Regions from separate parts of the Roseovarius ramblicola genome, predicted to be linked through region 2. Evidence: riboswitches for the same ligand, from Rfam matches in the RefSeq annotation. Region 2 holds a riboswitch; each other region holds the start of a gene.
What was found. Region 2 has a riboswitch for thiamine pyrophosphate ahead of thiD (bifunctional hydroxymethylpyrimidine kinase/phosphomethylpyrimidine kinase). Riboswitches for the same ligand answer to the same signal wherever they lie in the genome.

Region 1 (4,204 bases), on a different contig from region 2:
ACGAGCCGGCGGCCTTTGCCGCCATCGTCGATCAGGCAAAGCGCGCGCTCGCGGCCTGACGCCGGTCGCACGCGAGGGACAGGACAGGCGCCGCCCGGGGATCATCCCGGGCGGCGTTTTCCGTTTTAGCCGTCTTCGCCACTATCAACCGGCACGTAGAGGTCGCCGCCTTCACGGTACTTCTCGGCCATCGTCGCCATCCCCTCTTTCTGCGCCTCGGCGCGGATGTCGTGGCTGATCTTCATCGAGCAGAATTTCGGCCCGCACATCGAGCAGAAATGCGCCACCTTGTGCGCCTCCTTGGGCAGGGTCTGATCGTGGAAATCGCGCGCCGTCTCGGGATCGAGCGAGAGGTTGAACTGATCCTCCCAGCGGAACTCGAAGCGCGCGCGGCTCAGCGCATCATCGCGCCGCTGCGCGCCCGGCAGGCCCTTGGCCAGATCGGCGGCGTGAGCCGCGATCTTGTAGGTGATCACCCCGGTTTTCACGTCGTCGCGGTCGGGCAGGCCCAGATGTTCCTTGGGCGTGACGTAGCACAGCATCGCGCAACCGAACCAGCCGATCATCGCCGCCCCGATGCCGCTGGTGATATGGTCATAGACGGGCGCGATATCGGTGGTCAGCGGCCCCAGCGTGTAGAACGGTGCCTCATGGCAGCATTCCAACTGTTTATCCATGTTCTCCTTGATCTTGTGCATGGCGACATGGCCCGGCCCCTCGATCATCACCTGGCAATCCCTGGCCCAGGCGATTTTCGTCAGCTCCCCCAGCGTCTCCAACTCGGCAAACTGCGCGGCGTCGTTGGCATCGGAGATGGAACCGGGGCGCAGCCCGTCGCCCAGCGAAAAGCTCACGTCATATTGGCGGCAGATGTCGCAGATTTCCTCGAAATGCTCGTAAAGAAAGCTCTCGCGGTGATGATGCAGGCACCACTTGGCCATGATTGAGCCGCCGCGCGAGACGATCCCCGTCACCCGCTCCACCGTCATCGGCACCATGTGCAGGCGCACGCCCGCGTGGATGGTAAAGTAATCCACCCCCTGCTCCGCCTGCTCGATCAGCGTGTCGCGAAACACCTCCCATGTCAGGTCCTCGGCGACGCCGTTCACCTTTTCCAGCGCCTGATAGATCGGCACGGTGCCGATGGGGACGGGGCTATTGCGAATGATCCACTCGCGGGTGTTGTGGATGTTGCGTCCCGTGGAGAGGTCCATCACCGTATCGGCCCCCCAGCGGATCGCCCAGACCAGCTTTTCCACCTCCTCCTCCATCGAGGAGGTGACGGCGGAGGTGCCCATGTTGGCGTTGACCTTCACCAGGAAATTGCGCCCGATGATCATCGGCTCAAGCTCGGGGTGGTTGATGTTGGCGGGGATGATGGCACGGCCCGCCGCGATTTCGGACCGGACGAATTCGGGGGTCACATGGTCGGGAATGCTCGCCCCCCAGTCGTTGCCGTCGCGCGTCACCGGTCCCGCCTCACGCAACTGGTTCTCGCGGATCGCCACGAATTCCATCTCGGGCGTGATGATCCCGGCACGGGCATAGGCCAGTTGCGTGGGTGCTGCACCGCCGGTGCCGCGCAGGGGCTGCGCCCGCACCGGAAATTCCACCACCAGCCTCTCACCCGAGACAAAGCCGTTATCCTCGGGCTTCACATGGCGGCCCGCATACCCCGCCACATCGCCGCGCGCCATGATCCAGTCGCGCCGCAGGGGCGGCAGGCCACTGGCCACGTCGATCACGGCCTCGGGGTCGGTATAGGGCCCCGAACTGTCATAGACCGGCAGCGGCCCTTCGCCCGCCGTGGGATGGGTCGCAATCTCGCGCATCGGCACGCGGATATCGGGGTGCAGCGCGCCTGCAACGTATGTCTTGCGCGACGCGGGCAAGGGGCCGGTGGTCACGCTGGGGGCGATGTCATTGGTGGGGATGGTCATGCTTGGTGCTCCTCGTTGCACGGTGCCAAAGAGACCAGATGAGCCGTGGCCGGGGAGCATCGGGGCACAGGTCGCGACCCCGGTTCGGAACCGGCAGACCACCAGCAGGCGCGCGGTTCCTCAGCTTCCTACGCCAGTATCAACTGGGTCAGGTTCAAAGGGTCGCCTCACCGGTGTCACCACCTGTCAGCCTCTCAGTCCCCAAGGCGGGACTCCCCTGCAAGACCGGACGCTAGACGATACCCATGTCCGGGGCAAGCATCGTCCCCGCACGCCTCTCTTGTCGGTGCGCCACGTCGCTTGCTAGACAGGTGGGGGCGAATGCCCGGGCGGGCCCGGCATCCAAGCGAACGGACGGGCCGGGAATGACCGACAAGGCGGACACATCCATCCTTCTCACCGGGGCTTCGGGCCGCGTCGGTCGGATGCTGTGCGCCTGCTGGCAGGACGTGGTCCCCGGCCTCGCGCTCCTCCCGCAATACCGCCGTGCGGCCCCGCAGGGCGCGCTGGCGTGGAATCCGCTCGACGGGCCGGGCGCGCTCCTCGACCATATCGCGGAGACGGGCCGCCGCCCGGCAGCGATCGTGGCGCTCGCGGGCATCACGCCGGGGCCGGGGCGCGACCTGTCGCTCAACACCGCGCTGGCCGAGGCCACGCTCGACGCGAGCGTGGCTGCGGGCGTGCCGCGCGTGCTGCTGGCCTCCTCCTCGGCGGTCTATGGCGGGGACGGCGGCGCGCCCTTCGGCGAGGACGCCCCTCCCGCGCCGGTCAACGCCTACGGCACCGCCAAGCAGGAGATGGAGGCCGCCTGCGCCCCGTGGCGCGCGCGCGGCCTCGACATCTGCGCGATGCGCATCGGCAACGTGGCGGGGGCGGATGCACTGCTGCGCAACGCAGTGCGCGCCGGGCCGGGTGGGGCGGTGGTGATCGACCGCTTCGCCGATGGCGGCGGGCCGGTGCGTTCTTATATCGGTCCGACGACTCTCGCCATGGTGCTCGCCACGCTCTGCCGCCACCCTGGGCCCCTGCCCAGGGTGCTCAACATCGCAGCACCGCGCCCGGTGACGATGACGGCGCTGGCAAAGGCGGCGGGCGCGCGCATCGAAACGCGCCCCGCACCCCAGGGCGCGCATCAGCACATCACCCTCGATTGCCGCCGCCTCGCCGCACTGCACCGGTTCGCCCCCGGCGACAGCACACCGGCAGAGATGGTGCGCCAATGGCGCGCGGCGGGTGTCGCCTGAGCGCCCTTCGCCCGCGTGTCTCAGTTCCGCCGCAGCGCCCGGAACGCCGCCGAGGCCCCCCAGCCCGCGGCGATGGCGATCGCCAGAGACATCAGCCCATAGGCCAGCGGCTGCTGCCGCGACAGGGTAAAGAGCCAGCGCTCCAGCCCCACCTTGCGCACGTCGATCACCGTCTCGAACTGTGACACCACACGCCCCTCGCGGGTGAGAAAAATCCGCGTTCTGTAGGCCCCCTCGGTGAGGTTCGCGGGCAGGCTGATCGCGGTGCGAAACAACGTCTGCTCGTCGAGGGCGACGGCGTTTTCCAACAGTTGATAGGCATTCTGCCGCTCGCGGATGCGGATGAGCGCGTCGGTAAAGCTCTCGACATCGGCGGCCATGCTCGCCGCCCCGACCGAGCGGATCGCGCGCGGGATGGAGACCCGGTGGCGCAAATCCTCGGTATTGGTCAGAACCTGCCCGAACGGCCCGCTCGTGGCCACGGCATAGAAGGTGGGTGCGGCGTCGAGATCGACCGTGTCGGTATTGACCCAGATCCCGAGCACGCGCTCCTTGCGGCGCACCGTCACCGGCTGTGACGGGCCGGCCACGGTGATCACCACATCGAGCGGCACCTCCGATATCGGGGCCTCGCGCTTGACCGCGCCGAAGATCAGGATATCCGACCCCTCGAACGTGGCGGTGATCGCCACCCGGTCCCGCGACAGGCCCAGCACCACCTCCTCGGCGCGCAGGGGCAGGGCGGCGAGAATCAGCAGGAGCGCGAGACGCAGCATCAATGCCCCCCCGCGCCGGAGGCGATGGAATAGAGCTCGGACGGCATCACCAGCAGATCAAAGGCCAGCTTGCCGCAGACCACGAGCACCATGACCGCCAGCAGGATACGCAGTTGCTCGGCCTTCATGCGGGTGCCGATCATGGTGCCGAACTGCGCCCCGATCACGCCGCCGACCAGCAAAAGCACCGCCAGCGCAACATCAACGGTGAAGTTGGTGGTGGCGTGCAGCAGCGTGGTAAAGG
Region 2 (4,204 bases):
CTTGGCCTCGCCGTAGCCCAGCTCGATCAGCAGCGCCTTGAGGGTCTCGGCGGCGGTCTCCTGTGCGGTTCCGTTAACCGTGATCTTCATGGACAAACTCCGGTTTTTCATTGTCGCGCGTCATCAGCCCGACGGTCATCCGCGCCACCGCAGGTGACAACAGGAAGCCGTGGCGAAAGAGGCCGTTGACATGAATGGTCTCGCCCCTGCGGATGACGCGCGGCAGGTTGTCGGGAAAGGCCGGGCGCGCGTCCGCTCCGATCTCCAGCACTTCGGCCTCGCCAAAGGCCGGGTGCAGCGCATAGGCCGCCGAGAGCAGTTCCATCACCGACCGGGCCGAGGCGCGGTTGCGTTCCTCGCTCTCGATCTGCGTCGCGCCCAGCATGAAAACGCCGTTGCCGCGCGGCACGATATAGAGCGGAAAGCGGGGGTGCAGAAGGCGAACGGGCCGTGTCAGGGTCACATCGCGGCTGCGCAGCACCACCATCTCACCCTTGACGCCGCGCAGGTCGGGCAGGCTGTCTTGTGCGGCGAGGCCACGACAGTCGATCACCGGGCCATCGGGCGCGGCGTCACTCTGCTCGAACCGTGCGCCCGCCTGTTCCAAGCGGTTGCGCAAGTGCATCAGCGCGGCGCGCGGGTCGATATGCGCCTCGTCTCCGAAGTAGAGCGCGCAGTCGTGGCGATCAGCCAGATGTGGCTCTAACTCGGCCAAATCCTTACCTGTGATCAGCCTGTGCCCGGTGGTGCGCCGGGCGAATTGATCGAGTTCGCGGCGGTCGCGCTCCAGCGTCAACACCAGCGAGCCGCGCCGGATCACCTCGACGCCCTGCGCCTGCCACCAATCGGCCGCCTGTTGGCCCAGCCGCACCACAGGCTCTTCGGCGGTAAAGCCCTCGCAGAAGGGCGCGAGCATGCCGCCGGCCCACCACGAACAGCCATGCGCGCCCGGCGATGGTGCGGGATCGCGCAGGGTGACGGCGATGCCCCGGTTCATGAGTTCGGTGGCCACGCACAGGCCGACAATGCCCGCGCCGCGAATGGTGACGGTCTCGGTCATGTCCAGACCTCGTGAAAATGATGCACCGGGCCGTGCCCTTGTCCGATCTCCAACGCGTCGGCGGCCAGGATCGCGCGGTGCAGCCAGCCATGGGCGGCCTCAACCGCTTTTGGCAAGGTTAGTCCCTTAGCTAGCCCTGCCGCGATGGCCGAGGAGAGCGTGCAGCCGGTGCCGTGGGTGTTGCGGGTGGCGATGCGGGGGGCGTCGAGGCGCATGATCTCCTCCGTGATGAGCCAATCCGTGCAGGTCTCGCCCTGCCCGTGCCCACCTTTCATCAGCACTGCCCTAGCACCCATCTCGCGCAGCCGCGCGCCTTGATCCTGCATCTCGGCATCATTCAAGGCCTCGGCACAGCCCAACAGCGCCGCCGCCTCGGGCAGGTTTGGCGTCAGCAGGTCGGCACGCGGCAGCAGATGCGCGATCAGTGCCGCGCGCGCCGCATCAGGCAAGAGCCGGGCACCGGATTTCGCCACCATCACCGGGTCGAGCACCACGGGGCCGCGGTATCCCTCGAGCGCCTGCGCCACCGTCTCGATCAGCGCGGCATCGCCCAGCATGCCGATCTTGATGGAATCGACCCTGATATCGCCCAGAACCGCTGCGATCTGCGCCGCGACGGTGGTGTTGGGAATCGGGTGCACATCGGTGACGGCGCAGGTATTTTGCGCGGTCACGGCGGTGATCACACTCGCACTGTAGACGTCCAGCGCCGAGAAGGTCTTGAGATCGGCCTGAATGCCCGCGCCGCCACCGCTGTCGGAGCCTGCGATTGTCAAAGCTGTGGCAACCATCTGCCGTTCCTCTCGGTCTATGCGGGGAACGGACGGGGGGCGCGCGAGGCGTGCGACGGTCCGTTCCCTACGCCGGTCTCAACCGGATCAGGTTCGATGGGTTGGCGCATCGCCTCTCAGCCCGTGCATCCCGGGCACCCCAACGGAGTTACCCAAGAGGTAACAGCGGCACCGGGCGCTCGCAAGGGGGCAAAGCAGGACAGGATATGTCGCAAATCACACGCACACCGTCGGCCCCCACGGGCAGGATGGGACATGACACCCGGAGGTGCGAGCATGTCCAACGTTGCCGACTCGAGCCAGTTCGCGCCCATCGCACGGTTCGCCTTGGATCCCGCCCTGCCAGTGCCCGAAGACGTGTTGGCGCAGACCGCGACGCTGCTCATCGACACGTTGGGCGTGGCGGCAGGCGCGGCCACGCTCGATCCGGGGCGGATCACACGCGACTTCGCCTGCGATTTCCACGGGGCGGTGCGCGAGGATCACCGTGCGACGCTGCTGTTTGACGGGCGGCGCTGTGCCATGCCGGGGGCGGCCTGGGCACTGGCGACGCAGATCGACAATCTCGATGCGCATGACGGGTTGAACGCCACCAAGGGGCATATCGGCTGCGCGCTGGTGCCCGCGCTTTTTGCCTTTGCGGAACAGCGCACCGATCTGACCGGGCGGCAGGCGCTGACCGCACTTGCCATGGGCTACGAGGTGGCGGCGCGCGCCGCTGTCGCGCTGCATGCCACGGTGAGCGATTATCACACCTCCGGCGCGTGGAACGCGCTGGGCGTGGCGGCGTTGGGGGCACATTTGCGGGGCTGTGACGCGGAGGCCCTGCGCCACGCGCTGGGCATCGCCGAGTATCACGGACCGCGCAGCCAGATGATGCGCGAGATCGCAAGCCCCACGATGCTGCATGACGGCTCGGGCATGGGGGCGTTGGTCGGAATTTCGTCTCTGTTACAGGCCGAACGTGGCTTTACCGGCGCACCGGCGATCACCGTCGAGGGGCCGGAAGTGGCGCATGTCTGGGCCGATCTGGGCCGTGACTGGACGGTGGTGCGCAACTACATCAAGCCATACCCGATCTGCCGCTGGGCGCACGGCGCGCTGGAATGTCTTCGGGTGCTGGTCGGGGAACAGGGCGTTAGCCCGGATCAGATCGAGACGCTGGAGGTGGGCACCTTCGCGCAATCCGCCGCGCTGTTTCCGGGGATGCCCGAGACCACGAGCGAGGCGCAGTATTCGCTCGGTTTCGCGTTGGCGGCGTATCTCGTGCACGGTCGCCTCGGGCCGACAGAGATCACCGGCGATGCGCTGCGCGACCCGCGTGTCGCGGCCATGCTTGCCCGCATCACCGTGCGCGGGGAGCCGCGCCATTCCGCGCGGTTCCCCGAGGGGCGGTGGTCTGACGTGACCGCGCGGCTGAAGGGCGGGCGGGTGATCCGTTCGGGCGATTGCAACGCGCGCGGCGGGCCGGAGGCACCGATGCCGGTGGCCGATATCCGCGCCAAGCTGTCGGTGATGGCCGGGAGGGCGCTCTCGGAGGTGCGGATCGGCGCGCTGTGGGAGATGCGCGAGCGGCTGCTTGACCAGGGCGCGGAATTCTCGCAGCTTGCCGGGCTCGTATACCCCGAACCGGACAGGCCATGACCAACGCCCCTCGCATTCTCGTCCACACCAGCGATCCCGCCCCGATGCTTGAACGGCTGGCCGAGGCAGCGCCGGGGATCGAGGCGCGCGGGCATGACGATTACGAGGGGCTGGGTGCGGTGCTGGCGGAGTTCCGGCCCGATATCGCCTATTCCGTCGCCTTCCGCGGGCGCGAGGGCTATCCGCGCGAGGCGCTGCTCGGCGCGCACGGCCCGCGCTGGATCGCCGTGGGCGGGGCCGGGGTGGATCATCTGACGCCGTGGGATGCCGGCGCGGTCACGGTCAGCAACGCCGCCGGGGTCGCCGCCCCGATGATCGCTGAATACGTACTCGGCGCGGTGCTGCATTTCACGCTCGATATCGACGGGATGGCCGCCGACCGCGTTGCGCGACACTGGGAGCGCACGCGGCTGATGACCCCGCTCAAGGGCAAGACACTGCTGATCGTGGGGCTGGGCCATACTGGTCAGGCGGTGGCAGCGCGGGCCAGGGCCTTCGGCATGAAGGTGATCGGTACCCGCGCCCGGCCGCAACCGATGGAGAACGTGGACGAGGTGCACCCCGCCGATGCGCTGCCGGGGCTCTGGGGCAAGGCGGATATCACGGTGCTGTCGGTGCCGCTCGTGCCCGGCACGCGGGGCCTCGTGAACGCGCGCGCCCTGATGGCGATGAAGCGGGACGCGATCCTCGTGGACGTGTCGCGCGGCGG
Region 3 (4,204 bases), on a different contig from region 2:
CATTGCCGCGCCGCCCCCGTCCCTCGCCGTCTCGGGGTCGCGCACCGCCGGGCCCGCCGTTGCCGTGCCGCCCCCGTCCGCACCGGTCCCGGCCGGCATGGCCGGGTCCGCCTCCTGCGCCCCGTGGCGCCTGTGACAGCCGCGCCCGGCGGCCTTGGCGGCGTAAAGCGCCCGGTCGGCGGCGTCCATGACCTCGTCGGCCGTGCGCCCCGGGTGGTCGCGGCTGAGCGTCGCGCCGACGCTGGCCGAAATCCGAAAGCTCTGCGCGCCGCCGCTCACCGGCTGTTCCAGCGCCGCGACCAGCCGCCCGGCGACGGTATCGACCGCGCCGGTGCTGTCCACCCCGGGCAGCAGGACCGCGAACTCGTCGCCGCCGACCCGCGCGACCACGTCATGGCCGCGCACCACCGACAGCATCCGCCGCGCCGCCACGCGCAGCACCAGATCGCCCGCCGCATGGCCGTGGGCGTCGTTGACCTGCTTGAAGAAATCGAGGTCGAGATGCAGTAGCGCAAAGGCCCCGCGCTCCTCTACCGCGCGCGCCAGCAACGCGTCGAAGGCGCGCCGGTTGCGCAGCCCGGTGAGCGTGTCGGTCAGCGCCTGTTCCTGCGCCGCCCGCCGCGCGTCCTCCAGCCGCCGGGTGAGCCTGCGCGATTCTTCCATCGCCATGGTCTTGGCCTCGAGCAGGTAGAGCATTTCGGTGGCGAGATCCGTCACCGCGAAATCCGCGCCGCTGAGGCCGAATTCGCGCACCGCGTCGACCACCGGGATACCGAAGGCGAGGTTGACCACCATCGTGCCCGCGCCATCGCCGCCGTCCCCGGGCGGCAGCACGCAGATCTGCCCCTTGAGCGCATAGCGCGGGTGCGCGCGCAGCCGCAGCCGCAGCCGCGCCCCGTCGAGCGCGCGCAGCGCCGCCGCGTCCTGCACCGCCCGCGGCCGGGTCAGCTCGAACAGGTCGAGAAACCGCGCGCCGATCATCGCCCCGGGCGCCACGATCCTTGCCAGCGTCGGCCCACCGCCGGTGACACGCCCGGTCGGGCCGATCACCACATGCATCGGACAGAACCGGTCGAGCATCGCCGCCTGCGCGCGCATCATCGCGTCCGCCCCGCTCATGGCGCGGTCCGCCCGCGCGCGAGGTCGAACTCCCGCCCGTCGGCAAAGGCCGGGTCGAGCAGGTGCACCTCGATGATCTCGCGCGTGGCATCGCCGTCGCGGTAATAGAGCAGCACCAGCGCGCCGTAATCGTCGGCCATCGCGCGCAGCATGCCCAGCAGCACCGGCCCGAATCGCAGCCCCGCGCCGTCCACGCGCGCCACCTCCACGCGAAAGACCCCCGCACCCTGCATGTGCAGGCTGATGGCGGGCAGGTCGAGATCCGACATGGCGAGCCGCGCCCGGTCGGGCAGATCCTCGAGCGATTCGAGGAACTCGGCGAAGTCGACCCCGCCGAAGCGCAACAGCCGCCGGACCGCCTCGGACCGGGGCTGCGCCACGAGATAGGTGCCCAGATCCTCCAGCAAGTCCGCCGGGGCCCGCGACAGCCGCGCCGCCAGCGCCGCGATCAGCCGCGCCGTCACCTCCGGCGCGCAGGGCATCAACGGCTCGAAGGCGGCCTCGCCGATGTCGAGGCCGGCCATCACCTCCTGCCACAGGGGCTCGCCGTAGCTGTCCCTGACGAAGCACGCGATCGCGCGGTTGATCAGCCCGTTCATGGCCCTCTCCTTGCCGGTGCGCGCAGTCTGGCAACCAGAGCTTAACATTCCCTGAACGCGCGCCGCTTGTCAGCGCACCGGCGGCCTGCTACCACCGCCGCCATCCGTTGGGGTGCCCTGAACGGGGCTGAGAGGCCGCGCCAACCCATCGAACCTGACCCGGCTCGCACCGGCGGAGGGAACGGAGACGCGCGCAAGCGGCCTGCCCTGTCCCCCGCCCAACCAAAGGACCGGCCATGCAAGCCGCCACGCCGCCCGCGCTCCTCATCGACGGCACCGCCACGATCGGCGGCGCGCCGCTCTTCGGGCCGCTGCGGCTCGCGGCGGCGGCGGGGCGGATCACCTGCCTTCTGGGGCCCTCGGGCGTGGGCAAGACCACGCTCCTGCGCCTTGTGGCGGGCACCGACGAGGTGACCCGCTTCGACGGCAGCATCAAAGCCTCCGACGACATGCCGGTGCCCGGGCGCGTGGCGCTCATGGCGCAGGGGGCCGACCTGCTGCCGTGGCTCGACGTCACCGCCAACGTCACCCTCGGCGCGCGGTTGCGCGGCACCCGGCCCGATGCCGCCCGCGCCAGCGACATCCTCGCGCGCACCGGCCTCACGGCGCACGCGCACAAACGGCCCCACGCCCTTTCCGGCGGCCAGCGGCAGCGCGTCGCACTCGCCCGCACCCTGATGGAGGACCGCCCCATCGTGCTGCTCGACGAGCCGTTCTCGGCGCTCGACGCGGGCACCCGCGCACAGATGCAGGAGCTGGGCGCACGGCATCTTTCGGGGCGCACGGTGCTCTTGGTCACCCACGATCCGGGCGAGGCCGCCCGCCTCGGCCATGCCATCCACATCCTCGGGGCGGACGGGATCGAGACCGTCGCGCCCCCCGCCGCCGCCGTGCCCCGGCCCGTGGACGATGCCGGGACGCTCGAAGTCCAGGGTCGCCTGCTCGCCCGCCTGCGCGAGCAGGGCGCGGCGGCATGAGCCGGCTCGCCGCCATCACCGCCTCCGCAGTGCTGGCGCTCGCGCTCTGGCAGGCGCTTGTCACGCTGGCCGCGCTGCCGCCCTTCATCCTGCCGGGGCCGGGCCGCGTGGCCGAGGCGCTGTGGTTGAACCGCGCGCTGATCGCCGGGCACGCGGGCGTCACCGTGGCCGAGGTGCTGATCGGGCTGGGCCTCGGCGCGCTGCTCGGCGGGCTCTCGGCCATCGGCCTCGCCGCCTCGCCGCTGGCGCGCGGGCTGATCCGCCCGATGATGGTGTTCTCCCAGGCGATCCCGGTCTTTGCCCTCGCGCCGATCCTGACGCTCTGGCTGGGCTACGGGCTCTGGTCCAAGATCGCCATGGCGCTGCTGATCATCTATTTCCCGGTCACCTCGTCGTTTTTCGACGCGCTGATGCGCACGCCGCAACACTGGCTCGATCTGGGTCGGATCATGGGCGCCAACGGCCCGCGCCTGATGTGGCATATCCGCGTCCCCGCCGCCCTGCCCGGCTTTGCCTCGGGCCTGCGGCTCGCCGCCGTCTACGCCCCCATCGGCGCAATCATCGGCGAATGGGTGGGGGCCTCCAAGGGGCTGGGCTACCTGATGCTGCTCGCCAACGGCCGCGCCAAGATCGACCTCATGTTCGCCGCCCTCATCGTGCTGGCGGTGTTCACGCTTCTGCTGCACATGGGCGTGGACCGGGCGTGTCGGCGGTGGCTGGATGGGTCGGCGACGGGGTGAACGCGAGACTCCGCGGGGGGGTGGGGCGGCGTAAGGTTGGGGGCGGCTTGGGGCCCTTAGCCTGCAATCGCCCAAGGCGCAGGTAGATGGATTGCTCTGCACATGCAACTTGACGTCGTCGCCATCTTGGCTGCTTGCGTCGATTTGAGATTTGCATAAGCTACTGCACTATGGATGATGAGCGTTTTTTCAAACTTAGGAAAGCGGGTAAGACCTACCTTTCTAAGGTCTTCAAATTCAATGAGCAGAACACAGAGCGTGTTCGACATGTCCGCATGGTTCTTGAGGGATCAGATAGTATTCACTTCGGTGAGATTGAGGGGGCGATGTGCTTGCGGCTTACGGGAGAGAAGCGGAAGACGCAGGTAACGGCACTTGTAACTCAGGACGACAAACGAATCCGCAGAGTTTCATTGCAGACTTATCAGTCTCGGGCGAACGATTGGATTCAAGGTTATGAAAAGGAAGAATTCACTTTTCGTGGCGACGAGCTTACGCGACTTGTGGCGTTCCTTCGTCAGATCGAGTTTGTGGACCTATCGAATGAAGAAAACTTCCAAATACAGGACATCTCTAAGCAGGAAGGCCCAAAGACCATCATAGATGCCTCAGAGCGCGGCATTGTCGAGCGCATACGGCATATGGATGAAGCGCAGCGAGATACCTTTCTTGAGGGGTTGCGTTCCACTCTGACGCTGGAGGAGATCAATGTACTGTTGGGTCGCAGGCAGGGTTTAGAAGCTTTCGAAGCTCACCTTCGAACGGGTGA

Region 1: it holds a riboswitch for thiamine pyrophosphate, as region 2 does, so the genes downstream of both, thiC (phosphomethylpyrimidine synthase ThiC) here and thiD (bifunctional hydroxymethylpyrimidine kinase/phosphomethylpyrimidine kinase) in region 2, are expected to answer to the same signal.
Region 3: it holds a riboswitch for thiamine pyrophosphate, as region 2 does, so the genes downstream of both, ACFFU4_RS05665 (ABC transporter ATP-binding protein) here and thiD (bifunctional hydroxymethylpyrimidine kinase/phosphomethylpyrimidine kinase) in region 2, are expected to answer to the same signal.

The regions. Positions count from the first base shown of each region.
Region 1 covers NZ_JBHMEC010000003.1:51,374-55,577, forward strand. Annotated here, with positions in the region: gene rplT (50S ribosomal protein L20) at 1-59, shown strand, start outside; gene thiC (phosphomethylpyrimidine synthase ThiC) at 126-1,940, opposite strand; TPP riboswitch at 2,049-2,169, opposite strand; gene ACFFU4_RS01845 (NAD-dependent epimerase/dehydratase family protein) at 2,306-3,184, shown strand; gene ACFFU4_RS01850 (TIGR02186 family protein) at 3,205-3,960, opposite strand; gene ACFFU4_RS01855 (sulfite exporter TauE/SafE family protein) at 3,960-4,204, opposite strand, start outside.
Region 2 covers NZ_JBHMEC010000008.1:258,518-262,721, reverse strand. Annotated here, with positions in the region: gene thiS (sulfur carrier protein ThiS) at 1-90, opposite strand, end outside; gene ACFFU4_RS04780 (FAD-dependent oxidoreductase) at 74-1,060, opposite strand; gene thiD (bifunctional hydroxymethylpyrimidine kinase/phosphomethylpyrimidine kinase) at 1,057-1,851, opposite strand; TPP riboswitch at 1,899-2,003, opposite strand; gene ACFFU4_RS04770 (MmgE/PrpD family protein) at 2,128-3,495, shown strand; gene ACFFU4_RS04765 (D-2-hydroxyacid dehydrogenase) at 3,492-4,204, shown strand, end outside.
Region 3 covers NZ_JBHMEC010000009.1:57,878-62,081, forward strand. Annotated here, with positions in the region: gene ACFFU4_RS05655 (diguanylate cyclase domain-containing protein) at 1-1,119, opposite strand, end outside; gene ACFFU4_RS05660 (heme NO-binding domain-containing protein) at 1,116-1,718, opposite strand; TPP riboswitch at 1,817-1,916, shown strand; gene ACFFU4_RS05665 (ABC transporter ATP-binding protein) at 1,955-2,695, shown strand; gene ACFFU4_RS05670 (ABC transporter permease) at 2,692-3,435, shown strand; gene ACFFU4_RS05675 (Shedu immune nuclease family protein) at 3,606-4,204, shown strand, end outside.